2 regions of the Streptococcus sp. ZY171113 genome follow, and region 2 is predicted to be linked to the other one. Evidence: predicted binding sites of a transcription regulator. Region 2 holds the regulator's gene; the other holds the start of a gene.
What was found. Region 2 encodes Rex, which represses fermentation and respiration genes when NADH is low (regulators of the CRP and FNR family bind a similar motif). Its sites were predicted from a motif close to TTGTGAANTANTTCACAA; they were not measured.
Positions count from the first base shown of each region.

Region 1: the regulator Rex is predicted to act here: its motif matches at 2,581-2,598, upstream of adhE (bifunctional acetaldehyde-CoA/alcohol dehydrogenase).

Region 1 covers NZ_CM173243.1:2,188,791-2,193,901, reverse strand. Annotated here, with positions in the region: gene AC3ARB_RS10545 (low molecular weight protein-tyrosine-phosphatase) at 1-224, shown strand, start outside; gene AC3ARB_RS10540 (hypothetical protein) at 191-589, shown strand; gene AC3ARB_RS10535 (acyltransferase family protein) at 586-2,373, shown strand; gene adhE (bifunctional acetaldehyde-CoA/alcohol dehydrogenase) at 2,628-5,111, shown strand, end outside.
Region 2 covers NZ_CM173243.1:976,851-981,961, forward strand. Annotated here, with positions in the region: gene AC3ARB_RS04535 (AI-2E family transporter) at 1-964, shown strand, start outside; gene radC (RadC family protein) at 1,007-1,690, shown strand; gene AC3ARB_RS04545 (gamma-glutamyl-gamma-aminobutyrate hydrolase family protein) at 1,728-2,423, opposite strand; gene AC3ARB_RS04550 (redox-sensing transcriptional repressor Rex) at 2,523-3,158, opposite strand; gene AC3ARB_RS04555 (DUF4649 family protein) at 3,278-3,499, opposite strand; gene AC3ARB_RS04560 (DUF1831 domain-containing protein) at 3,503-3,850, opposite strand; gene AC3ARB_RS04565 (cysteine desulfurase family protein) at 3,855-4,973, opposite strand; gene AC3ARB_RS04570 (ribose-phosphate diphosphokinase) at 4,963-5,111, opposite strand, start outside.

The DNA of each region.
Region 1 (5,111 bases), 1.0 Mb from region 2:
AGCTCGATGAGCTGGCTGATTTTGACCTGATTATCGGCATGGACCAGCAGAATGTCAAGGACCTTAAAGCCCTGTCTGCTGGCCGTTACGATGATAAAATCCACCTCTTTTGTGAGGGGGGTGTGCCCGACCCGTGGTACACTGGGGATTTTGAAGAAACCTACCAGATAGTAACAAGGGGGTGTGACGAGTGGCTAAACGAGATTGGCAGCCGTTTTTATTAAAGGAACGGTGGCAGCTGGAACTCTTGTCTGGTGCGGTAGTAGCCTTATTGGCGGTATCCGTCATTGGGGTGGCTTTGCCACAGGACAAACAGCTGAGCTATGATGGTGGTAAGTTAGTTTATAAAGGTGCGGTCAAGAGCAACCGCATGACGGGCCGTGGCCAGTTGGTCTATGACAATGGTGACCGCTATGAAGGTGACTTTGTCAACGGGGTTTTCAATGGTCAAGGGACCTTTACCTCTCATCAAGGTTGGCGTTATGAGGGGGACTTCAAGGACGGTAAACCGCATGGGACTGGGAAACTGGTGACAACCAATCAGGTGGTCTACCAAGGGACATTTAAGCAAGGAGTCTATCAAGAATGAAGATAAAATGGTTTTCTTTAATCAGGCTCTTTGGCCTAGCCTTGGTCTTGTGTTACCATTTTTATAAAACCTCCCTACCAGGTGGTTTTATCGGGGTTGATATTTTCTTCACCTTTTCAGGGTATCTAGTGACTGCCCTCTTTATTGACGAATACGCTAGAACTGGTCAGATTGACTTGCTGAGCTTTGCTAGACGCCGTCTTTATCGTATTTTACCGCCCCTGGTTTTGATGGTTCTTTTGGTAATGCCGCTGACCCTCTTGGTCAAACGTGATTTTGTAGCGGATATTGGTCATCAGATTGCCGCTGTTTTCGGCTTTACGACTAATATCTACGAACTGCTGACAGGAGGAAACTACGAAAGCCAGTTTATCCCTCATCTGTTCTTGCATACCTGGAGTTTGGCCATTGAGGTGCAGTTTTACCTGGTTTGGGGGCTAGTGTTGTCCTTCTTTTCTCGGAAACCCCTGAACGTTGGGCAGTTTCGGGGCCTCATCTTTTTCCTCTCAGCGGTCTTGTTTGGCTTGACCTTTTTGGGTCTATTCGTGACATCTTTTTTCACGACTAATTATTCCAGCCTCTACTTCTCCAGCTTTTTCAGAAGTTCCTCTCTCTTTTTAGGCAGTTTCTTTGCTACCTTGACAGGGGTTGAATACACGGTCAAGCGATTCAGGAAAAATGTTCAGCAATGGCCGCTCAGACAGGTTTTAGCTACTCTCGGTCTCAGTGTGAGTTTGCTGGTCTTTCTGGCCTTGTCCCTAGCTTTTGATCAGTTAGTGACCTACCTGTTTGGCTTTGCTTTGACCAGTTTGTTCACAGGCTTGCTCATTTACAGCCTGCGTGTTCTGCACGATAAACTGCCAGGGGTTGGTGAACCAGCCCTCATCGGTCACCTAGCTGATTTGAGTTATGGAATCTACCTCTTTCATTGGCCCCTGTTTGTTATTTTTACCCCTCTCATGCCCAAGTCACTTGCGGTCGGGCTAACCCTTTTTCTGTCAGTTCTTTTGGCGGCGGTGTCATTTTACCTCATCGAACCTTGGTTGAAAAAAGGGACGGCAACAGTTTTTGGGCTGGTTCTGCCAGCTCCAAGGGACAAACGGGTGTCCTTTGGGATTTTAGGAACCTTACTTGCCATCACCTTGGGCATTTCGGTGACGGCTCCTCGTCTCAGTCCATTTGAGACAACCCTCCTTGTCAATGGTCTCCATCAGGCCAATCGTAGCATCACCCAGACCCATAATCTCTTGGTCGGTGATGTTGATGCGGTGAATAGTGTTTTGATTTTAGGGGATTCGGTGACCCTCAATTCGAGCCAGGCCCTGGGAACTCTTTTACCAGAAGCGGAATTGGATGCTGCCATTAGTCGGAACTTTATCACTGCCTTTGAGACCTTCCAAAACCGTCTTGACAATGACGCACTGGCTAAGACGGTCGTGCTAGCAGTTGGGGTCAATTCGGTCTATAATTATGAAGCTGAAATTCAACCTTTTATTGATGACCTTCCAAACGGTCATCGCTTGGTTATCGTGACTCCCTATAATACAGCTGACAGCCGTGTTCCTGGTATGCGGGACTATGAACTCAGTTTGGAAAAATCTTACCCCTATCTCAAGGTTGCTGACTGGTACCGTGCAGCAGCAGATACACCTGAGATTTGGGCTGGCACAGACGGCGTTCACTTCTCAAGTAGCAATACTAAGGGTGCAGAGCTCTATGCCAAAACTATTCGAGAAGCCATTGTTGCAGTGGCTAAAAAACCTGCTAAAGGGGATAAAAACTAGAACGTTAGGGCAGCAGTCCTAACGTTTCCTTGTTTGAAAATGTTTATTTTTTTGAAATTCCTCTTGCAAAAACTGCTCATCTGGTGTAAAATAGATTTGCAACCGTTTTCTGAATGGATTAAAATTTTTTGAAAAAAATGTAAAAAATTTCTTGTGAAACTATTTACAAATACAAAAAATTAGTCTATAATGAGAATGTAATAAAAATTGTGAAAAAATTAACAAATCTTGTTAATGGCACATAGGAGGATAATATGGCTGAAAAATCAGTTAAACCAGAAGACAAATTGCTCGAAGCCCGTGCTCATGTTGATGAGTTGGTGCAAAAAGGTTTAGTGGCTCTTGAAGAGTTCAGAAAGCTCAACCAAGAGCAGGTGGACTACATTGTGGCCAAGGCTTCAGTTGCAGCCCTGGACGCACACGGTATCTTGGCCCAGCACGCGGTTGATGAAACCAAACGTGGTGTCTTTGAAGACAAGGCAACTAAAAACCTCTTTGCCTGTGAGCACGTGGTTAACAACATGCGTCACACTAAGACCGTTGGTATTATCGAAGATGATGAAGTCGCTGGTTTGACCTATATCGCCGAGCCAGTTGGTGTGGTTTGTGGTGTTACCCCAACAACCAACCCAACATCAACAGCCATCTTTAAGGCTTTGATTTCCCTCAAAACCCGTAACCCAATCGTTTTTGCCTTCCACCCATCAGCCCAAGAGTCATCAGCTCATGCTGCTCGTATCGTTCGTGATGCAGCCGTCGCTGCTGGTGCTCCTGAAAACTGTGTGCAGTGGATTACCAAACCATCTATGGAAGCAACCAACGAACTCATGAAGCACGATGGTATCGCCACTATCTTGGCGACCGGTGGTAACGCCATGGTGCGTGCGGCCTACTCATGCGGTAAGCCAGCTCTGGGTGTAGGTGCTGGTAACGTGCCAGCCTATGTGGAAAAAACAGCTAACATCCGTCAGGCAGCTCATGACATCGTCATGTCTAAATCCTTTGACAACGGGATGGTCTGTGCTTCTGAGCAAGCTGCCATCGTTGACAAGGAAGTTTACGACGAGTTTGTGTCAGAACTCAAGAGCTACCACACTTACTTTGTTAACAAGAAAGAAAAAGCCCTCTTGGAAGAATTCTGCTTTGGCGTAAAAGCTAACAGCAAGAACTGTGCAGAAGGCAAGCTCAATGCCGACATCGTTGGTCGTCCAGCAGCCTGGATTGCTGAGCAAGCTGGTTTCAGCGTGCCAGAAGGCACCAACATCTTGGCGGCTGAAGTGTCTGAAATTGGTGAAAAAGAGCCACTCACTCGCGAAAAACTCTCACCAGTTATTGCGGTGCTCAAGGTTGAAGACACCGAAGCTGGTCTCGAAGCTGCCCGCCAAATGGTTGAATTCCACGGTCTTGGTCACTCTGCAGCCATCCACACCAACAATACTGAGCTGGCTAAAGAGTTCGGTACTCGTGTTAAAGCCATCCGTGTGATCTGGAACTCACCATCAACTTTCGGTGGTATCGGTGACGTTTACAACTCCTTCCTGCCATCATTGACCCTGGGCTGTGGTTCTTACGGTCGCAACTCTGTTGGTGACAACGTGAGTGCAGTGAACCTCTTGAACATCAAAAAAGTAGGAAGACGGAGAAACAATATGCAATGGTTCAAAGTACCATCAAAAATCTACTTCGAGCGTGACTCTATCCAGTACCTGCAAAAATGCCGTGACGTTGAGCGTGTCATGATCGTTACCGACGAAGCAATGGTTCGCCTTGGCTTTGTTCAACGCATCATTGAGCAATTGGAATTGCGGAGCAACAAGGTGCTCTACTCAATCTTCTCAGACGTTGAGCCAGATCCAGACATCACAACTGTTGAACGCGGTGCCAGCCTGATGCGTGAATTCAAGCCAGACACCATCATTGCCCTCGGTGGTGGGTCACCAATGGATGCGGCCAAAATCATGTGGCTCATGTATGAGCGTCCAGACATCGACTTCCGTGACCTGGTTCAGAAATTCCTTGACATCCGCAAACGTGCCTTCAAATTCCCATCATTGGGTGACAAGGCTAAGTTCATCGCCATCCCAACCACATCTGGTACTGGTTCAGAGGTGACACCATTCGCGGTTATCTCTGACAAGAAAAACAACCGCAAGTACCCAATCGCTGACTACGCTTTGACCCCAACTGTGGCCATCGTTGACCCAGCTTTGGTACTGACTGTTCCAGACTTTGTTACTGCCGATACGGGTATGGACGTCTTGACTCACGCGACAGAAGCCTATGTGTCAACCGTTGCCAACGACTACACCGACGGTTTGGCTCTTCAAGCCATCAAGATTGTCTTTGAATACCTGGAGCGTTCTGTGAAAGAAGCTGACTTTGAGTCACGCGAGAAAATGCACAACGCCTCAACCATCGCTGGTATGGCCTTCGCTAACGCCTTCCTGGGTATTTCCCACTCAATGGCCCACAAGATTGGTGGTCGCTTCCACACCGTTCACGGCCGTACCAACGCCATCCTCTTGCCATACGTTATCCGTTACAACGGTACCCGTCCAGCCAAGACTTCAACATGGCCTAAGTACAACTACTACCGTGCAGATGAGAAGTACCAAGACATCGCTCGCATGCTGGGCTTGCCAGCGTCAACCCCAGAAGAAGCGGTTGAGTCTTACGCTAAAGCCGTTTACGAATTGGGTGAACGCATCGGTATCAAGATGAGCCTCAAAGACCAAGGT
Region 2 (5,111 bases):
CATCAATATCGTGATGGCAACCTACGAAGGGCTTTGGGATAAGCTTTTTGGGAGGAGAGGCGGGAAGCTGAAGCGGCCAGTTGCTCTCTTGCTGTCTTACCTGAGTTTTTTTCTCCTCTTGTTTACCGTTTTTAGTGTGATTTTGCCAGATGTAATTGCCAGTCTGAGGCAATTGTTGGTTGTTGATTGGGAGCAGTTGCAGTCTTCTTTGGAGCAGCTGCAGGAACAAGCCTGGCTCAAGGAGGTAATGGCTAAAACGGGTCAACAGGTGGACCTGAGCCAGCAGGTGGCCTCATATAGTCAGAAGTTTCTGAGCCAGCTGCTAGGTTTTTTGACCGGCTTGGTTACCTCCGCCAGCTCCATTGCCAATGCCTTGATGACTGTCTTCATCAGTTTGATTTTTTCCATCTATGTTCTTGCCAGTAAGGAAGAGTTGGGGCGGCAGTTCAGGCTCTTGCTTGACACTTTTGCGGGGCGATTTGCGGCTACGGTTTACTACTTGCTTGGGATTTTTGACCAGCGATTCCGTGGTTTCTTTGTTAGCCAGAGTTTGGAGGCTCTTATTTTAGCCACCTTAACAGCCATCGGGATGACGGTGCTGGGCTTGCCCTATGCAGCAACTATTAGCCTCTTGATTGCTTTAACGGCTATGATTCCTGTGGTGGGTGCCTATATTGGGGTGACAGTGGGAACGATTTTGATTCTGACCCAGTCGGTGAGAGAGGCTGTAATCTTTTTGATTTTTATCATTCTATTGCAGCAGCTTGAGGGCAATCTGATTTACCCTCGAGTGGTTGGCGGTTCTATTGGTCTTCCAGCTATTTGGGTTCTGGTTGCAATTTCTATCGGCGGTGCTCTGGCTGGTATTTTGGGCATGCTGGTTGCTGTTCCAGTGGCTGCAAGCTGTTACCAAATCTTGAAAGATATTGTCCATAAACGGGCGAAAAACAGTCAAAAATCATAAAAATCTCCCTCTTCTACGAATAAGTAGGTGGAGGGATTTTTTATGTATCACGTTGAATTGATGACTGAACCACTCTTGCCTCGTGAACGCTTGCTTGCCTGTGGAGCTGAACAACTCAGCAATCAGGAGTTACTGGCTATCATCTTGAGAACTGGCACTCGTCGAGAGTCGGTCTTGACCCTAGCTAATCAGTTTCTTGAGGGGTTAGGGAACATCGCTGAGCTGAAGGACTTGTCCATCCAGGAACTTCAAACCTTTCCAGGGATTGGTCAGGTCAAGGCTTTGGAACTCAAGGCCATGTTGGAATTTTCCAAGCGGGTTCATCAGGCTGAACAAACTCGGCTAGATCAGGTGGTATCAAGCATAGCCCTGGCTAAACGCATGATGGCTGAACTTGGTGATAAGAAGCAGGAGCACCTTGTTGCCCTTTACTTGGACAGTCAGAACAGGATTATTCACCAGCAGACGGTCTTTATTGGTAGTGTGAGGCGGTCGGTGGCTGAACCTAAGGAGATTCTCCACTATGCTTGCAAGACCTTAGCAACTTCTTTGGTTGTTATCCATAACCACCCATCTGGCTCCTGTCAACCTAGTCCGCAAGACATTAGTTTCACCACTAGCTTAAAGCGGTCTTGTGATGATTTGGGATTGGTCTTTTTGGATCATCTTATTGTAGGAAAGAAAACATATTATAGTTTTCGGGAAAAATCTGATTTGTTGGATTGAGCTGCTGAAAAAGCGAGGCCTGAGCCTCGCTTGCTGGTTAGAGGTGATTGACCACATAGTCAAAGAGCTTGAGGTCGTCTGGGCTGACCTGATGGATGAGTTCGGGGTGCCATTGGACACCCAGGAAACGAAAATTAGGGTCTGTTGATTCAACGGCTTCGATGGTTTGGTCCTCAGCTCTGGCGACAACGGTCAAGTTGTCTGCCAACCGGTCAATGGCCTGGCGGTGGTAGGAGTTAATCTGAGCAGCTCTGCCATAGACCTTAGCCAAAAGAGACCCCTCTTCAATGCTGATGGCGTGGGTGGCCACATGGGGCAAGTCGCTCTGCCAATGGCCAGGAATGTCTTGGTGAAGGCTGCCACCGAGGGCCACATTGACCAACTGGGTGCCTCGGCAAACCGTAAAGAGGGGTTTGCCCAGCTGACGGCTCAGGTCGATGACCTTGAGCTCGCAGAGGTCACGCTCCAGGCTGTAGTCGTCTTCGAAGGCGGCTTTTTCTTGGCCGTAAAATTGGGGGTCAACGTTTTGGCCACCAATCAGGATGACCTTGTCCACCAGATTGATGTAGGTGTTAAGAATGCCTTCGTCGCAGGTCATAGGAAAGAGGACAGGCACGCCCCCAACAGCCTCAACCCCCTTGGAAAAGCCAGACGGGACGTAGGTCCAGGGGATATTGTCCAGAGCGATGTTGAGGCGTTGGTTGGCAAAAATGCCGATGAGAGGCTTAGTCATAGGGGCTCCTTTTACAGTCATGCTAACCAGTATAACAGCTTAAGGAGGTTTTGCCTAATAGGTTTTTTCTATCACCGTGATAGGTAATGGCAAGCTGGTTTATTTTTGCTGGTTCATGAAATAGAGTAGGGTTTGGAGTTCGCTGGTCAAATCAACATATTGGACCACGACATGGTCTGGAACATCTAGATTGACCGGTGAAAAGGACAGGATGCCACGGATACCAGCGTCAACCAGAAGGTCAGCGATTTCTTGAGATTTGACACTTGGGACCGTCAAGATGGCGGTTTCGATGTCTGTTCCCATCAGGCGTTTCTTGATTTCAGAAATGCCGTAGATGGGAACATCATCGCCGATTTTACCACCGACGATAGGGTTTTCGTCAGTATCAAAGGCCATGGTGATTTGCATCTTGTTGCGATCATGGAAGCGGTAGTGCAGGAGAGCTCGACCGATATTTCCGACACCGACAATTAAGACATTGGTTACGGCCTTATCGTTGAGAATGTCAGCGAAAAAGTCCATGAGTTTCTTGACATCGTAACCAAAACCACGGCGGCCCAATTCGCCAAAGTAAGAAAAGTCTCGACGAACAGTGGCGGAGTCAATACCGATAGCCTCGGCGATTTGTTTGGAGTTGGCCCGCTCAATCTTTTCAGCATTGAAGCGTTTGAAGATGCGGTAGTAGAGGGACAGGCGTTTAGCCGTTGCGTTTGGGATGGTTTTGTCAGTCATGACAGGCTCCTTGTTACAATTTTCTCATTCTATTATATAAAAAGTTTGTGAAAGTAGCAAGAATTTTCACAAATAAACCTAAAAAAAATCCCTCCATTTTGGGTTTGGAGGGAAGCGTGTTAGAGGTAGCTGCTCAAATCTTTGTTCAGCAAGTGGAAGTAGAGGTCGCCAAATTGACCAGTATAAGGGATATCATGGCCATTTAAGGTGACCTTGACCACCTTGTAGTGGTCGGCTAAAGGGGCTGTACAGGACAACTGAGCCCGCTCAAAAGCAGCATAGTCATCGTACTTGAGTTGGAACTCCTGCTGGGAGGCGTTGAGGTAGGTGATGATTAACATGGCTTATCTTTCTGTCTTTTCAAAAATTTGACGGTCAACCAGACTATCCATGAGGAAGTAAAATTTGTCCCGATGAATGCTGTGCTCTGGGTGTTTGAAAATATTGACCAAGCGAAGGCCGGATTTATCCGTGATGGCTAATTTAGCTCCTGTTAAGTTGGCATTGATGGTCAGCTTGAGGGGAAAACCGTCGCCAGAGTTGGGGACCTCTTCTAAGAGACGGGTCAGTTCGTAGTTCCCGAGCTTGTTTTGGATAAAGGTGGTGTCACGCAGGGTATATTTTTTGATGTTTGGGCTGATAGTGTAGCTGTACTTGCAGTCTTTGAGGGTAATGGTTTGTTCAAATGCCATAATCTTATCCAATAATCCTTTTCAGTGTTTGGGTAAAGCTGGTGATGTCAGCCAGACTGGTCTGGCTAGACGTGCTGATGCGAATGGATTCCCTCAGCTGGGGAGCGTCAGGTCCAAAGAGGGCAGCCAGGACATGGCTGGGTTCGATGTTACCAGCAGTACAGGCTGAACCGGTAGAGACAGCAATTCCTTCCAAGTCCAATCGGGTTAGAAGCAGGGCGTTATTGGCCCCTGTGATGCCTAGATTGATAACCTGAGGGAGACCGTTAGCAGGGCTATTGTAGTAAACAGGCCAGCCCTCCAGTTGGTCCATCAGGGCCTGTTTCAGGTCATCAGCTCTTTGCTGAGGTTGTTTAGCGAGAGCCGCCTTGAGGGCTGCGGTCATGCCTGCAATGCCAATCAAGTTCTCAGTCGAGGCCCTGCGGTGGTTTTCTTGATTGCCCCCGTGGAGGAGCTTGTCCAGCCGGTGCTCCTTGGTATAGAGGAACCCCACCCCTTTGGGGCCGTGGAATTTGTGGGCGGAGGCGGACAGGAAATCCACTCCAGCAGCTTCAGGCAGGACAGGGAGTTTCCCAATCGCCTGAACAGCGTCCACATGAAAGACCGCCTGGTGGTCAGCTAAGACCGAAGCGATGGCCGCAATAGGGTTGATGTGACCCGTTTCATTGTTGGCCCACATGAGGCTGACCAGGATGGTATCAGGTCGTAGGGCCTGGGCCACCTGCTGGGCGGTGATGGTACCGTCCTCAGACGGCGGCAACAAGGTGACCTCAAAGCCGAAACGACTTTCCAAATAGGCCAGGACATCCAAAACCGCATGGTGTTCCATCTGGCTGGAAATCAGGTGCTTGCCCTTGGCTTGGTTGGCCAAAGCGTAGCCCTTGATGGCCAGGTTATTGCTCTCAGTCCCACCAGAAGTGAAAATCAAGCGTTGGGGACTGGTTTCCAGCAAACGTGCCAGGTCAGCACGGCAATCTCTAAGGAGCTTGCTGGCCTCACGGCCAAAGGTGTGGAGGCTGGACGGGTTTCCCGCCAGTTCCATGGCTTCTAGCATGGCTTCCTTGGCCTCTTGGCAGAGGGGGCTGGTGGCGGCGTGGTCCAGATAGATAGCCTTAGTAGTCATTGTCGTCCTCGTCATGGTAGACAAAGAGTGGGCTGAGTGGTTGGCGTTCATGGATACGGATAATAGCGTCCGCCATCAACTCGCTGGCTGAGAGGTAAGTGATATTGGCTGGTTTTGCTTCCTTGGTCTTGACAGAGT